Regions from separate parts of the Nonomuraea sp. NPDC001636 genome, predicted to be linked through region 1. Evidence: riboswitches for the same ligand, from Rfam matches in the RefSeq annotation. Region 1 holds a riboswitch; each other region holds the start of a gene.
The links. A riboswitch is a leader RNA that binds a small molecule or an ion and turns the genes downstream of it on or off. The one in region 1 is predicted to bind cyclic di-AMP.
Positions count from the first base shown of each region.

Region 2: it holds a riboswitch for cyclic di-AMP, as region 1 does, so the genes downstream of both, ABT158_RS08905 (C40 family peptidase) here and ABT158_RS33720 (VldE C-terminal domain-containing protein) in region 1, are expected to answer to the same signal.
Region 3: it holds a riboswitch for cyclic di-AMP, as region 1 does, so the genes downstream of both, ABT158_RS06855 (CHAP domain-containing protein) here and ABT158_RS33720 (VldE C-terminal domain-containing protein) in region 1, are expected to answer to the same signal.

Region 1 covers NZ_JBEOZT010000022.1:22,939-27,207, forward strand. Annotated here, with positions in the region: gene ABT158_RS33710 (DeoR/GlpR family DNA-binding transcription regulator) at 43-822, shown strand; gene galT (galactose-1-phosphate uridylyltransferase) at 819-1,889, shown strand; cyclic di-AMP (ydaO/yuaA leader) riboswitch at 1,958-2,096, shown strand; gene ABT158_RS33720 (VldE C-terminal domain-containing protein) at 2,102-3,079, shown strand; gene ABT158_RS33725 (hypothetical protein) at 3,095-3,577, opposite strand; gene ABT158_RS33730 (M50 family metallopeptidase) at 3,744-4,269, opposite strand, start outside.
Region 2 covers NZ_JBEOZT010000003.1:382,923-387,191, reverse strand. Annotated here, with positions in the region: gene ABT158_RS08915 (DUF2306 domain-containing protein) at 1-67, opposite strand, end outside; gene ABT158_RS08910 (NAD(P)-dependent alcohol dehydrogenase) at 249-1,241, shown strand; gene ABT158_RS08905 (C40 family peptidase) at 1,225-1,797, opposite strand; cyclic di-AMP (ydaO/yuaA leader) riboswitch at 1,828-1,989, opposite strand; gene ABT158_RS08900 (3-isopropylmalate dehydrogenase) at 2,089-3,135, shown strand; gene ABT158_RS08895 (branched-chain amino acid aminotransferase) at 3,334-4,269, shown strand, end outside.
Region 3 covers NZ_JBEOZT010000002.1:679,853-684,121, reverse strand. Annotated here, with positions in the region: gene ABT158_RS06870 (RNA polymerase sigma factor) at 1-415, opposite strand, end outside; gene ABT158_RS06865 (YciI family protein) at 461-898, opposite strand; gene ABT158_RS06860 (class I SAM-dependent methyltransferase) at 1,054-1,872, shown strand; gene ABT158_RS06855 (CHAP domain-containing protein) at 1,928-2,623, opposite strand; cyclic di-AMP (ydaO/yuaA leader) riboswitch at 2,637-2,774, opposite strand; gene ABT158_RS06850 (Gfo/Idh/MocA family protein) at 2,892-3,845, opposite strand; gene ABT158_RS06845 (aldo/keto reductase) at 3,865-4,269, opposite strand, start outside.

The DNA.
Region 1 (4,269 bases):
AGTCGTGTCATAATTTGGTGGAATCTGTTGGAAGGGGTGGGCGTGCTCGCACAGCAGCGTCAGCAGACGATCCTCGAACGCGTGCGCAGCAGCGGCGGCGTCCGGGTGGCCGACCTCGTGCGCGAGCTCGGCGTCTCCGACATGACGATACGCCGCGACCTTGAGGTGCTGGCCGAGCGCGGGCTGCTGGAGAAGGTCCACGGCGGCGCGACGGCCCTCGGCCCCGGCTCGACCGAGGAGCCCGGCTTCACCGCCAAGTCCGCCCGCCAGCAGCAGGAGAAGGAGGCCATCGCGCGGCACGCGGCCACCCTCGTCCGGCCGGGCACCGCCGTGGCGCTCTCCGCCGGCACCACCACGTGGGCGCTGGCCCACCACCTGGTCGCGGTGGCCGAGCTGACCGTGATCACCAACTCGATCCCCGTCGCCGAGGTCTTCCACCGCAACCCGCGCGCCGACCGCACGGTCGTGCTGACCGGCGGCGTGCGCACGCCCTCCGACGCGCTCGTCGGCCCCGTGGCGGTGGCGGCCATCCGCCGACTGCACGTGGACACGCTCTTCCTCGGGGTGCACGGCATGAGCCTGCGCGCCGGGTTCACCACGCCCAACCTGCTGGAGTCCGAGACCGACAGGGAGCTGGTGGCCGCGGCGCACCGGCTGGTGGTCCCCGCCGACCACACCAAATGGAACACGGTCGGCATCAGCACGATCGCCGAGCTGACCGAGGCCGACGTGGTCATCAGCGACGCGGGGCTGCCCGAGGAAGCACGCACCGAGCTGGCCGAACGGGCCGGAGAACTGATCATCGCGGAGGGCACGCCTTGAAGCGCACCATCACCCACCTGGCAGACGGCCGAGAGCTGATCTACTTCGACCGGCGCGACGACGCCGACCGGAGCGCGATCGACCGGCGGCCGCTCGACCCGCGGCCGGTGGCCTCCGAGCTGCGCTACGACCCGCTGACCGAGGAGTGGATCGCGATCGCCGGCCACCGGCAGACGCGGACGTTCCTGCCGCCGGCCGACGAGTGCCCGTTGTGCCCGTCGTCCGCCACGCGGGCGTCGGAGATCCCGGCCCATGACTACGACGTGGTGGTGTTCGAGAACCGCTTTCCCTCTTTCTCCGGAAATTTTGGGACTTACGGGGATGTCGGCGGCCTGAGTGAGGTGCGGCCGGGTGTCGGACGATGCGAGGTGGTCTGCTTCACCTCCGACCACTCCTCCTCCTTCTCCAGGCTCTCCAACGCCCAGGTCCGGCTGGTCATGGAGGCGTGGGCCGACCGCACGGCCGAGCTGTCCGGCATCGAGGGCGTCGAGCAGGTCTTCTGCTTCGAGAACCGGGGCGAGGAGATCGGCATCACGCTCCCCCACCCGCACGGGCAGATCTACGCCTACCCCTACGTGACCCCGCGCACCAAGGTCCAGCTCGGGGCCGCCGCGCGGCACACGGGTGGCAACCTGTTCGCCGACGTGCTGGCCGCCGAGCAGGCCGCCGGCACGCGGGTGGTGGCCGCCAACGAGCTCTGGACGGCGTTCGTGCCGGCCGCCGCGCGCTGGCCGTTCGAGGTGCACGTGTATCCGCACCGGCAGGTGCCCGACCTGGCGGCGCTGTCGGAGGAGGAGCGGGCCGCGTTCGCGCCGCTGTACACCTCGGTGCTGCGGGCGCTCGACGCGCTGTTCGGGGTGGCGATGCCGTACATCTCGGCCTGGCACCAGGCGCCGGTGCGGTACGGCCGCGAGCTGGCCTACCTGCACCTGGAGCTGTTCAGCATCAGGCGGGCGCCCGGGAAGCTGAAGTACCTGGCGGGCTCGGAGTCTGCCATGGGGGCCTTCGTCAACGACGTGCTGCCGGAGGAGGCGGCACGCATGTTGCGATCACGAATTGATCACTAATTGGTTTCTCATTAAAGTCGCATGACTCGTGATCTACCACTAATATCCCGTTAGACACCGGCCATAACGGTCGTTGTACGCCTAATCCCGGGCGTGTTGCCCGGGAGCCGGGGACCCATCGCATCCGGGGTGAATCCGCGCAAGTGGTAGGGACTGCTCCCGTGCCCGAACCCGTCAGCTAACCCGGCCGGCAGAGGGAGAGGAACAACCACGTGGCGGCTTCGTCCCCCGCGAGTCTTGCCGTCGGTCTCATCACCGCCACCGCCCTGCTCGTCCATCCGGCGGCCGCCACAGTCTCCGGGTCAGCCGCCGTGGCAGCCGCGCCCAAGCCGTCCGAGGCGCAGCTGCGGGCCCAGCTCAAGCAGCTCAACCGCAAGGTCGACAAGCTCATCGAGACGTACAACCTCAAGCGGGTCGAGCTGGCCAAGGCCCAGCAGGCCGCCACCGCGGCCCAGCAGCGGCTCGCCGCCGCCGAGCAGGCGGTGGCCACGGCCGAGCAGCGGGTCGCCGAGATCGCCCGGCTGCGCTACCAGAGCCGCGACGCCTCCCTTCCGGGCTTCATGCTGACCCCGGACGGCGGCGGCGCGGCCGTCCTCGAACAGCTCACCGCCGAGCAGCAGGCGGTCGTGGACAGCGTGGCCAAGGCCCGCGACGACCAGAAGAAGGCCGTCACGGCCGCCGCCACGCTCGCGACGGAGCTGAAGGCAGGCACGGCGGAGGTGGCCGAGCAGCGCGACGACGCCCAGGACGTCATCGACGACATCAAGAAGAAGCTGCAGGACCTCGTGCCGTTCGGGCCGGGCAAGAAGTCCGACGGGAGCTGGGCGCCCGAGCTGCCGTCCGGCTCGGACAACATCACGCCGCGCACCCGGCTGATGCGCGCGCAGGTGCAGAAGAGCTTCTCGCTGCCGTACGAGGTGGGCTGCTTCCGGTCCGGCTCCAGCGGCGAGCACCCGCTCGGCCGGGCCTGCGACTTCATGATGAGCACGGGCGGCACCATGCCGAGCGCCGTCAACAACGCCCTCGGCGACCGCCTGGCCGACTGGGCGCTGAAGAACAAGGCCAAGCTGGGCGTCAAGTACGTGATCTGGAAGCAGCGCATCAACCAGGGCTCGGGCTGGCGCCCGATGTCCGACCGCGGCAGCATCACCGAGAACCACTACGACCACGTGCACATCTCGATGAACTAGCCGCGGACCGGCGGCTCAGCGGATGCCGGCGAGCTTGCCGGGGTTGGTGACCGAGTAGACGGCGGCGATCCGGTCGCCCTCGGGCGTGATGTTCTGCCTGCCGCAGATCCTCGCCGGGCAGCGGCGGCCGGCCGCCGAGAACGACGACGTGGCCGACCTGCGCAGCGCCGGCACGCTGGCCACCGCTCCGGGCGGGCACCCGACCCAGTTGCCGGCGGCCCTGGCGGACACCGTCCTGGACGGGCTCGACGTCACGGCGATCGACTTCGTCCCCGACCCGGCGCAGGCGCCGGCGTTCGTCCAGGCAGCTCCGCCCATGCCGTCGGCGCGCTGCGGGCCCTGCGCCGCGCGGGCGTGCCGCTGCCCGCCGGGACCGACGCCACCCCGTTCGTGCCCGCCCTCGGCGCCGGGCTGCACCGCGAGCTGCGGTTGCTCACCGAGGCCGGGCTCGGCGCCGAGGAGGCGCCGGCCGCCGCGACCAGCGTGCCCGCCCGGCACTTCGGGCTGGCCGACCGCGGCCGGATCGCCCCGGTCTGCGCGCGGACCTGGTGCTGGTCGAGGGCGACGCCACCCGGGACGTCACCGCCGTCGGCGACATCGCCGAGGTCTGGCGTCGCAGCGTGCGCCAGGCCCGGTAGCCCCCGCCCGTGGCGCGCCGGCCGGGTCAGCCGAGCGTGAGGGGGTTGACCAGGTCGGCGTAGACCAGCAGACCGGCCATGATGATCAGCACGAACGCCATCGCGTACGTGAGCGGCAGCACCTTGGCGATGTCGACGTAGCGGGGCTCGGGGCGGCGCATGATCTTGGCGTAGCCGCGCTTGATGCCCTCCCACAGGCCGCCCGCGATGTGGCCGCCGTCGAGGGGCAGCAGCGGGATCAGGTTGAACAGGCCGATCGCCAGGTTGAACCCGGCCAGCAGGCTGACGAAGGTGAACAGCTTGCTCTTGTTGGACATGTCGGAGGCCAGGATCTCGCCGCCGAGCCGGCCCGCGCCCACCACGCCGACCGGGCCCTCGGGGTCGCGCTTGTCGCCGGAGAAGGCGGCGTTCCAGACGCCGACCATCTTCGCCGGCAGGTTGACCATCGAGCCCACGACGCGGCCGGTCAGGTCGCTCATGTAGCCCGGCACCTGCCCGATGCTCTGCTGCTCGAAGACCTGGGAGGGCACGACGCCGAGGAACCCGACGCCC
Region 2 (4,269 bases), on a different contig from region 1:
GGAGTGCGCCGGCGACCAGCGGGACGACGCTGAGCGCGAGCAGCCCGGCGGGTGCGATCCATCTCATGCCTGAGAGCGTGCCGCCCGCGCCCGTGCCGGGGCATCGCGCGGACGGCCGGTCCTGGTTCGCACCATCGGCGGGCGGTCGGTCGTACTTTCGGCCATCGAGCCGTCGCCTTTCGACCGTTGAGCGTCCGCGCAGGTCACGCCCACACTGGCGGCACATCAGCGGCACGAGGGAGAAAACGATGAAGGCGTACGTCCTGCGCTCGTTCGGCTCGCCCGACCAGCTCGTCCTGACCGACGTCGAGCGGCCCGTGCCGCGCGATGACGAGGTGCTGGTCCGGGTGCGGGCCACGTCCGTGCAGCCCTACGACTGGCACTTCATGCGGGGGGAGCCCTACCTGGCCCGGGTCATGGGCGGCGGGGTCGGGCTGCGCCGGCCGCGCATCGCCGTCCTCGGGGCCGACGTGGCGGGGGAGGTCGAGGCGGCCGGGAAGGACGTCACGCTGTTCCGTCCCGGCGACGAGGTGTACGCGATGTCGCTGGGGGGCGGCTTCGGCGAGTACGTCTGCCTGCGGCAGGGCGAGGTGGCGGCCAAACCGGCGGGCCTGTCGTTCGAGCAGGCGGCGGCGGTGCCGATGGCGGCCAACACCGCGCTGATCGCGCTGCGCGACGAGGGACGCCTCCAGCCGGGCCAGAAGGTGCTGGTCAACGGCGCGTCCGGCGGCGTGGGCACGTTCGCCGTGCAGCTCGCCAAGGCGCTGGGGGCGCACGTCACGGGCGTGTGCAGCGGGCGGAACGCGGACCTGGTGCGCTCGCTCGGCGCGGACGACGTCATCGACCACACCAAGGAGGACTTCGCGGCCTCGGGGCGGCGCTTCGACCTGCTGCTCGACGTGGCGGGCGGCCGCCGGCTGCCGGACTGCCGCCGCGTGCTGACCAGGAAGGGCACGTACGTGCTGGTCGGCGGTCCGGCCGGCCGCTGGGTGCAGCCGGCCGGACGCATGTTCGCCGCGCTCGCGTCGGGGCCCTTCGTCCCGCAGCGGATCGTCAGGGCGGACGTCGTCCGCTGCGGGAGCAACAGGGCGAACCTGCTGACGCTGACCGGGTTGATCGAGCGGGGCGCGGTCACCCCGGTCATCGACCGGACCTTCCCCTTCGGCGAGCTCCCGGCGGCCGTCCGCTACCAGGAGGAGGGGCACGCCCCGGGGAAGGTCGTCGTCACAGGGTCGCGGTGAGCATGGCGGGGGCGGGGGCCTTCTGGAGCTGCTTGTAGTCGGCCCAGCGCTTGACGCCCTTGGGGTCGGGGCGAACCGCGCCGACGAAGGCCTGCCTGCGCCACTGCGACAGGCGTTCCTCCTTCACCACGTCGCCGGTGTGGGGGGAGTGGACCATGTAGCCGGGCTTGGAGATCATGCCGACGTGGCCGAGGCCGCTGAAGAACACCAGGTCGCCTGGCTTGAGGTCGTTCCAGGCGATCTTCCTGGAGAAGGCGCCGTACTGCTCCGCGGCGGTTCTGGGGAGCTCGATGCCGGCGTCCTCGTAGGCCCGGAGCATGAGGCCCGAGCAGTCGTAGCCCCGTTCGCTGGCGCCGCCCCACACGTACGGGGTGCCGCGCTTGTCCATGGCGTATTCGAGGGCGACCTTCCAGGCCGGTTTCGGCACGTGCCGTTCCTGGACCTGTTTCACCTGGGGGCCGGTGAGGGTGATGGAGGGGGTGGGGGCGGCCGGAGCGGCCGGAGCGGCGGGAGCCGCGGGGGCGGCAGGCATGAGACCTGCGGCGCCCGCTGCCACCGCCACAAGGATGGCGATGCTAGACAGGGGACTGTCCTTCCACGTGGCCGACCGGGTTAGCTGACGGGCTCGGGCCTGGAAGTAGCCCTACGGCGGTGCTCCTCGGGGGAGAGGCGCGGCCGATTCGCCCCGGGGGGAAAGATGGGTCCCCGGCTCCACGCAGCGGCTGCGTGGATTAGGCTCGTCGGACTCTAACGAAACGGTCAAAAGGTCGCAATCCCCCCAAAACGGATTGTCCGGTTGTTGAGATGATGTGTTCGTCAGCCGAGACGAGCCGGTAAGGTACCGCCCATGGAGTCGCGTAACATCCGCCTGGCCGTCATCCCCGGGGATGGCATCGGCGCCGAGGTCGTAGCCGAAGGGCTCAAGGTCCTGGAGGCCGTGGGCACGAAGATCGAGCCCACCCACTACGACCTGGGCGCAGCCCGCTACCACCGCACGGGCGAGACCCTGCCCGACGCGGTGCTCGAAGAGCTGCGCGGCTACGACGCGATCCTGCTCGGCGCCGTGGGCGACCCCAGCGTGCCGCCCGGCATCCTGGAGCGCGACCTGCTGCTCAAGCTCCGGTTCGAGTTCGACCACTACGTCAACCTGCGGCCGGTCAAGCTGTTCCCCGGCGTCGAGACCGCGCTGGCCGGCGCCACCGCCGAGCACATTGACATGGTCGTCGTCCGCGAGGGCACCGAGGGCCTCTACGCGGGCACCGGCGGCGTCATGCGCCGCGGCACGCCGCACGAGATCGCCACCCAGGAGTCGCTGAACACCGCCCACGGCGTCGAGCGCGTCGTGCGTTACGCCTTCCAGAAGGCTCAGTCGCGGCCCCGCAAGAAGCTCACGCTCGTCCACAAGACGAACGTGCTCACCTTCGCCGGCGACCTGTGGCAGCGCACGGTCAACCGCGTGGCCGCGGAGTTCCCCGACGTCACCACCGACTACAGCCACATCGACGCGGCCTCGATGTTCTTCGTCACCCAGCCCGAGCGCTTCGACGTGATCGTCACCGACAACCTGTTCGGCGACATCATCACCGACCTCGGCGCCGCGATCGCCGGCGGCATCGGCCTGGCGGCCAGCGGCAACATCAACCCCGAGCGCACCTCGCCGAGCATGTTCGAGCCGGTGCACGGCAGCGCGCCCGACATCGCCGGTCAGGGCAAGGCCGACCCGACCGCCACCATCCTGTCCGTGGGCATGCTCCTCGACCACCTCGGCCTGCACGCCGAGGCCGCCAAGGTCGAGCAGGCCGTGGCCGCCGACATCGCCGAGCGGGTGACCGGCCGCGCCGGCCGCACGACCAGCGAGATCGGCGACGCCATCGCCGCGCGAGTAGCCGGCTAGGACCGCCTAGCCCCGCACGCGCCTGGCGGTCCGGACACGGACTGCCAGGCGCTTTTCGCGTTCTTCGGGATTGAACCCCCCAAGTGCCTCTTGCCATCCCAAATCGCGAGACACTAGGAAGTACGAATACTGCTCGCGGGCAGTAGCTACCAGAATCAGCTTTCGAGTCGCAGATTCGTAGAGAGAAGGACCGTCGTCATGACCATCGCTCAGAAGCTCAGCTTCGACGTGCAGCATTCCGACCACGCTCGCACCGCGGCCGAGCGGGAGCAGGTACTGGCGAACCCCGGGTTCGGGCAGGTCTTCACCGACCACATGATCTCGATCGACTACACCGACGGCGAGGGCTGGCACGACGCCAGGCTCATGCCGTACGGGCCGCTCTCGCTCGACCCCGCGACCTCGGTCTTCCACTATGCGCAGGAGCTGTTCGAGGGCCTGAAGGCGTACCGGCAGATCTCCGGCTCGATCGCGACCTTCCGGCCGTACGCGAACGCCGCCCGCTTCAACCGCTCGGCCGAGCGCATGGCCATGCCCGAACTGCCGGAGGAGGCGTTCGTGGAGTCGCTGGAGCTGCTGGTCTCGGCCGACAAGGAGTGGGTGCCGACCACCGAGGGCCACAGCCTCTACCTGCGCCCGTTCATGTTCGCCACGCAGGCCGGGCTCGGCGTCAACTACCCGTCGAAGACCTACAAGTACATGGTGATCGCCTCGCCGGCGGCCTCGTACTTCAGCGGCGGCATCAAGCCCGTCTCGGTCTGGCTGTCCACCGAGTACACGCGCGCCGCGCCCGGCGGCACCGGCTTCGCCAAGTGCGGCGGCAACTACGCCGCCGCCTTCGTCGCCCAGCGCCAGGCCGTCGACAACGGCTGCGACCAGGTCGTCTGGCTCGACGCCCACAAGCACGAGTACGTCGAGGAGATGGGCGGGATGAACCTGTTCTTCGTCTTCGGCAACAAGCTCGTCACCCCGGCGCTCACCGGCACACTGCTGCCCGGCATCACCCGGGAGTCGATCCTGGAGATGGCCGGCGACCTCGGCCTGGAGACCGAGGAGCGGCTGATCTCGGTGGACGAGTGGGAGTCCGCCTGCGCCTCCGGCGAGCTGACCGAGGTGTTCGCCTGCGGCACCGCC
Region 3 (4,269 bases), on a different contig from region 1:
CGTCGGTGCTCAGGCCGCCGAGCACCCGCAGCGTCAGGGCCACCCGCGCCTCCATCGACAGCGCCGGATGGCAGGCGGTGAAGACCAGCCGCAGCAGGTCGTCCTCGATCTCGTCGGGCTCGGGCGGCTCCACGGCGGTCTCCAGCCGGTGGCCCAGCTCGGCCAGGTTGCGGGACATGCGCTCGTTCCGGCGGATCAGGTCGACGGCGCGGCGTTTGGACACCGTCATCAGCCAGGCGCCCGGGTTGCGTGGCACGCCCGATTCCGGCCACTGCTCCAGGGCCGCGACCAGCGCGTCCTGGGCCAGCTCCTCGGCCAGGCCGACGTCGCGGACCAGCCCGGCCAGGCCGGCGATGAGCCGGGGCGCCTCGATCCGCCAGACCGCCTCGATCGCCCGGTGGGTGTCGGAAGCCATCACCGGCTCATGACACCAGCACCGTCCGGGGTCCGCAAGCCGAGGTCAGCTCTCCCGCCCGCCCAGACGCCGGCGCATGGCCCTCTCCCGCTCGACCTCCGCCGGGTCGGACGAGGCCGCGTCGGGCGCGTCGGAGGCGTCGTACACTCGCCACACGTCCAGGCCGATCCCGTCATAGCCCTCCGGGACGGGCACGCGCATGGCCCATTCCAGAGCCTCCTCCCTGGACTTCACCTGGATCAGCCAGAACCCCGCGATCAGCTCCTTGGCCTCGGCGAACGGGCCGTCGATCACCGTGGCCCGGCCGCCGCTGTAGGCGATCTGCGCGCCCTGCGAGCTCGGGTAGAGCCCTTCGGCGGCCAGCAGCACCCCGGCCTTGGCCAGCGCCTCGTTGTAGGCGTGCATGTTGTCGACGAGCTCCTGGCTGGGCAGCGCCCCGGCCTCGGTCTCCCCGTTGGCCTTGCCGACGATCATGAATTTCATCCTGCCGTCCCTTCCGTCCGCGGCCCCGGGGCGGAGCCGGCCTCGCCGAAGCGTCGAACGGGCGCCGGCCGGATCGACACGCGGGCGCGGGCCGTCCGCTTCCAGGGCACCGTACCGGTCGTGCGGGCGGGTGGCCGATGTGCCATCCTCGCCCCATGCCCCGACCCGCACCAGACGCCTCCGTCCCCAACCGGGCCCTGTGGGACGAGCGCGCCCGCGTCCACGGCTCCACCGCGGCCGACCGGTTCTACGACGTCGACGCCTTCCTCGCCGGCCGGCAGACCCTCTACCCGCTCGAACGCCGCCTGGCCGGCGACGTCGCCGGCCGGGACCTGCTCCACCTGCAGTGCCACTTCGGCCTGGACACGCTGAGCTGGGCACGTCTCGGTGCGCGGGTGACCGGCGTCGACTTCTCCCCGGTGGCGGTCGCGCGCGCCCGCGACCTGGCGGCCAGGGCCGGGCTGGCGGCCACGTTCGTGGAGGCCGACACGCAGCGGCTGCCGGCGGAGCTGGCCGGCGGCTTCGACGTGGCGGTGGCCACGTACGGCGTGTTGTGCTGGATCGGCGACCTGGACGGCTGGATGCGCGGCGCGGCCATGGCGCTGCGGCCGGGCGGGCGGCTGGTGCTGGTCGACCTGCATCCGGCCTACCAGACGGTGGCCTCGCTCGACCCGCTGGTGGCCGACTGGCCCTACGGCGGCGGCCAGGCCCACCGGGAGACGGTGACCGGCACGTACGCCGACGCCGCGGTGGTGACCGAGACGCACGAGGCGGTCGAGTACCCGTACTCGGTGGGCGAGATCGTCACGGCGGCGGCGCGGGCCGGGTTCACGGTGGCCGAGCTGGGCGAGCACGTCGAGACCGACCTCGACCCGCGCGGCCTGCTGCCCGAGGGCCCGGACGGCCGGTACCGGTTCCCGTTCGGGGACTCGCACCTGCCGATCCTCTACTCGCTGGTGGCGGTCCGGCCCTGAGACGCGGCGAGCGCGCGCCCCTCGTGCGGGACGCGCGCTCGGAGCGGCGCGGAGGTCAGCTGGCGTACTGCGGGTAGCCGTAGCCGACGACCTGCGACTTCGGACGGACGCGCTCCTCGACCTTGCCGTTGCCGGTGTTGCCCTCGATCGTGGAGATGGTGCCGTCGCCGTTGTCCTTGACGACGAAGCCGACATGCTGGATGGCGTCCAGGCTCTTGCTGCCGCCCCAGGAGAAGAAGACCACCGCGCCGGGCCTGGCCTCGGCGCCCCAGCGGTCGTTGGCGGCGAACCACTTGGCGTGGGCGACGGTCCAGGCGTCCCAGCCGACCTGCGGCCGGGCGCCGGTCTGCTCGCCGACCCAGGAGACGAAGATCGAGCACCAGGGGGCATTCAGGTACATGGCGCGGGTGCCGCCGTCGCGGGCGATGGTCTCGGCGGCGCGCTGGGAGTCGGCGTACCACTTCTGGAACTTGGTGCCGCCGCCGTAGGCGTTCTCGGAGGTGCCGACCTGGGCCTTGGCCATCGCCAGGACCTGCTGGGCGGTGACGTTGACCTGGGTCTCCTCCGCCTTGCGGGTCTGGGCGGCGGCCTGCGGCGCGACGGCCGAGTGGCCGGCCGCGGCGGCCGGGCCGGCGCTGTCGGCGGCGGCGGCGGTGGCGTGGCCGCCGATGGCGGAGGCGAGGATGGCCGCGCCGAGCGCGGCGTGGGCGTAGGTGATCTTCGGGGCACGGATGGGACGGTGCTTGGCCATCGAGGGCATTAACTCCTTGCTTCCATGCCGCTTACCGGGTTAGCTGACGGGTTCGGACGTGGAAGCTGCCCTACGGCACCGAAGTGCCGATTCACCCCAAAGGACGTGGGTCCCCGGTTCCGCCCGGAGGCGGATTCAGCGGTCACAGGACGATCCTGTGAAATGTCGTGCGATGGTTGGACAAAGCCGGACAAACCGGACGTCTGCCGCGAGATGCCCCACAAGGTAATACATCGGGCAAGAGTCAGGCAAGTGGCTAAAGGTCCAGCTAGGAGAGTTGCGCCCGCGCTTCGGCCAGAAGCCCCATCATGGCAAGGGATTCGTCAAGGGGCATGATCGCGCTCTCCGTGCGGCCCTCGATCGTGGCCGTGCGCACCTCGCGCAGCTCGCCCGCGTAACCGTTGTCGGCCGGGTCGAGCACCAGCTCCTCCGTCTCCATCGACGGCCCCGACAGCAGCACCCGCCGCGGCGCCCAGAACGGCGCCAGGATGTCGGCCCGCATCGACGTGCCCACCACGCTCGCGTCGTTGGCATGATGCGCCAGCAGCGAGACGTCCACCAGCGCCCGCCGCCCGCCTGGGTACAGCAGCAGCCCGCCGGCCTCGGCGTCGACCCCGCTGGGCGCCAGCGAGCCGGCCATGCGCAGCTCCGCGGGCATGCCGAGCAGCAGCTGGGCCAGCCCGAACGGGTAGATTCCCAGGTCGAGCAGGGCCCCGCCGCCCAGCTCCGGCGCCCACAGCCGGTGGGCGGGGTCATAGGGCAGCGCGAAGCCGAACGAGGCCCGCACCGACCGGATCTCACCGAAGCGCGGATCGGCCGCCACCTGCTGGATGAGCGGGTTGAAGCGCATCCACATGGCCTCCATGAGGAAGACCCCGGCCGCGCGGGCCAGCGCCACCATGCGCTCGGCGTCGGCCACGTCGGCCGCCAGCGGCTTCTCGCACAGCACCGACTTGCCCGCCGCGATGGCGGCCTCGGCCACCTCCAGGTGCTGGGCGTGCGGCGTGGCGACGTAGATCGCGTCGACGGCCGGATCGGCGCACAGGGCCTCGTAGGAGCCGTAGGCCGACTCCGCGCCCAGCTCGTCGGCCAGCGCCCGCGCCCTGAGCGGGCTCCGCGAGCCGACGGCGGCCACCCGCATGCCGGGCTCGGCCACGATGGCCGACCCCACGGTACGCGCGATGCCGCCGGTCGCCGCTATTCCCCAGGTGAAATCTCGCACGACCGAGATCGTAGAGCGCTCAGGTCAGGTTGAACGAGTCGGGGTCGGGCCCGATCCGCCGCCCCGCGTTCATCGCGCCGATGGCCGCCATGTCCTCGGTGTCGAGGATGAAGTCGAACACGTCGATGTTCTCCTCGATCCGCGACGGCGTGACCGACTTGGGGATCACCACGTTGCCGAGCTGCAGGTGCCAGCGGAGCACGATCTGGGCGGGCGTCTTGCCGTACTTCTCCGACAGCACGCGCAGCGCCGGGTCGGCCAGCAGCCCCTTGCCCTGCCCGAGCGGGCTCCACGCCTCGGTCAGGATGCCGTTGGCCTCGTGGAAGGCCCGCATCTCGCGCTGCTGGAAGTACGGGTGGAGCTCGATCTGGTTGATCGACGGCGTGATGTCGGTCTCCTCCATCAGCCGGGTCAGGGTGGCGAC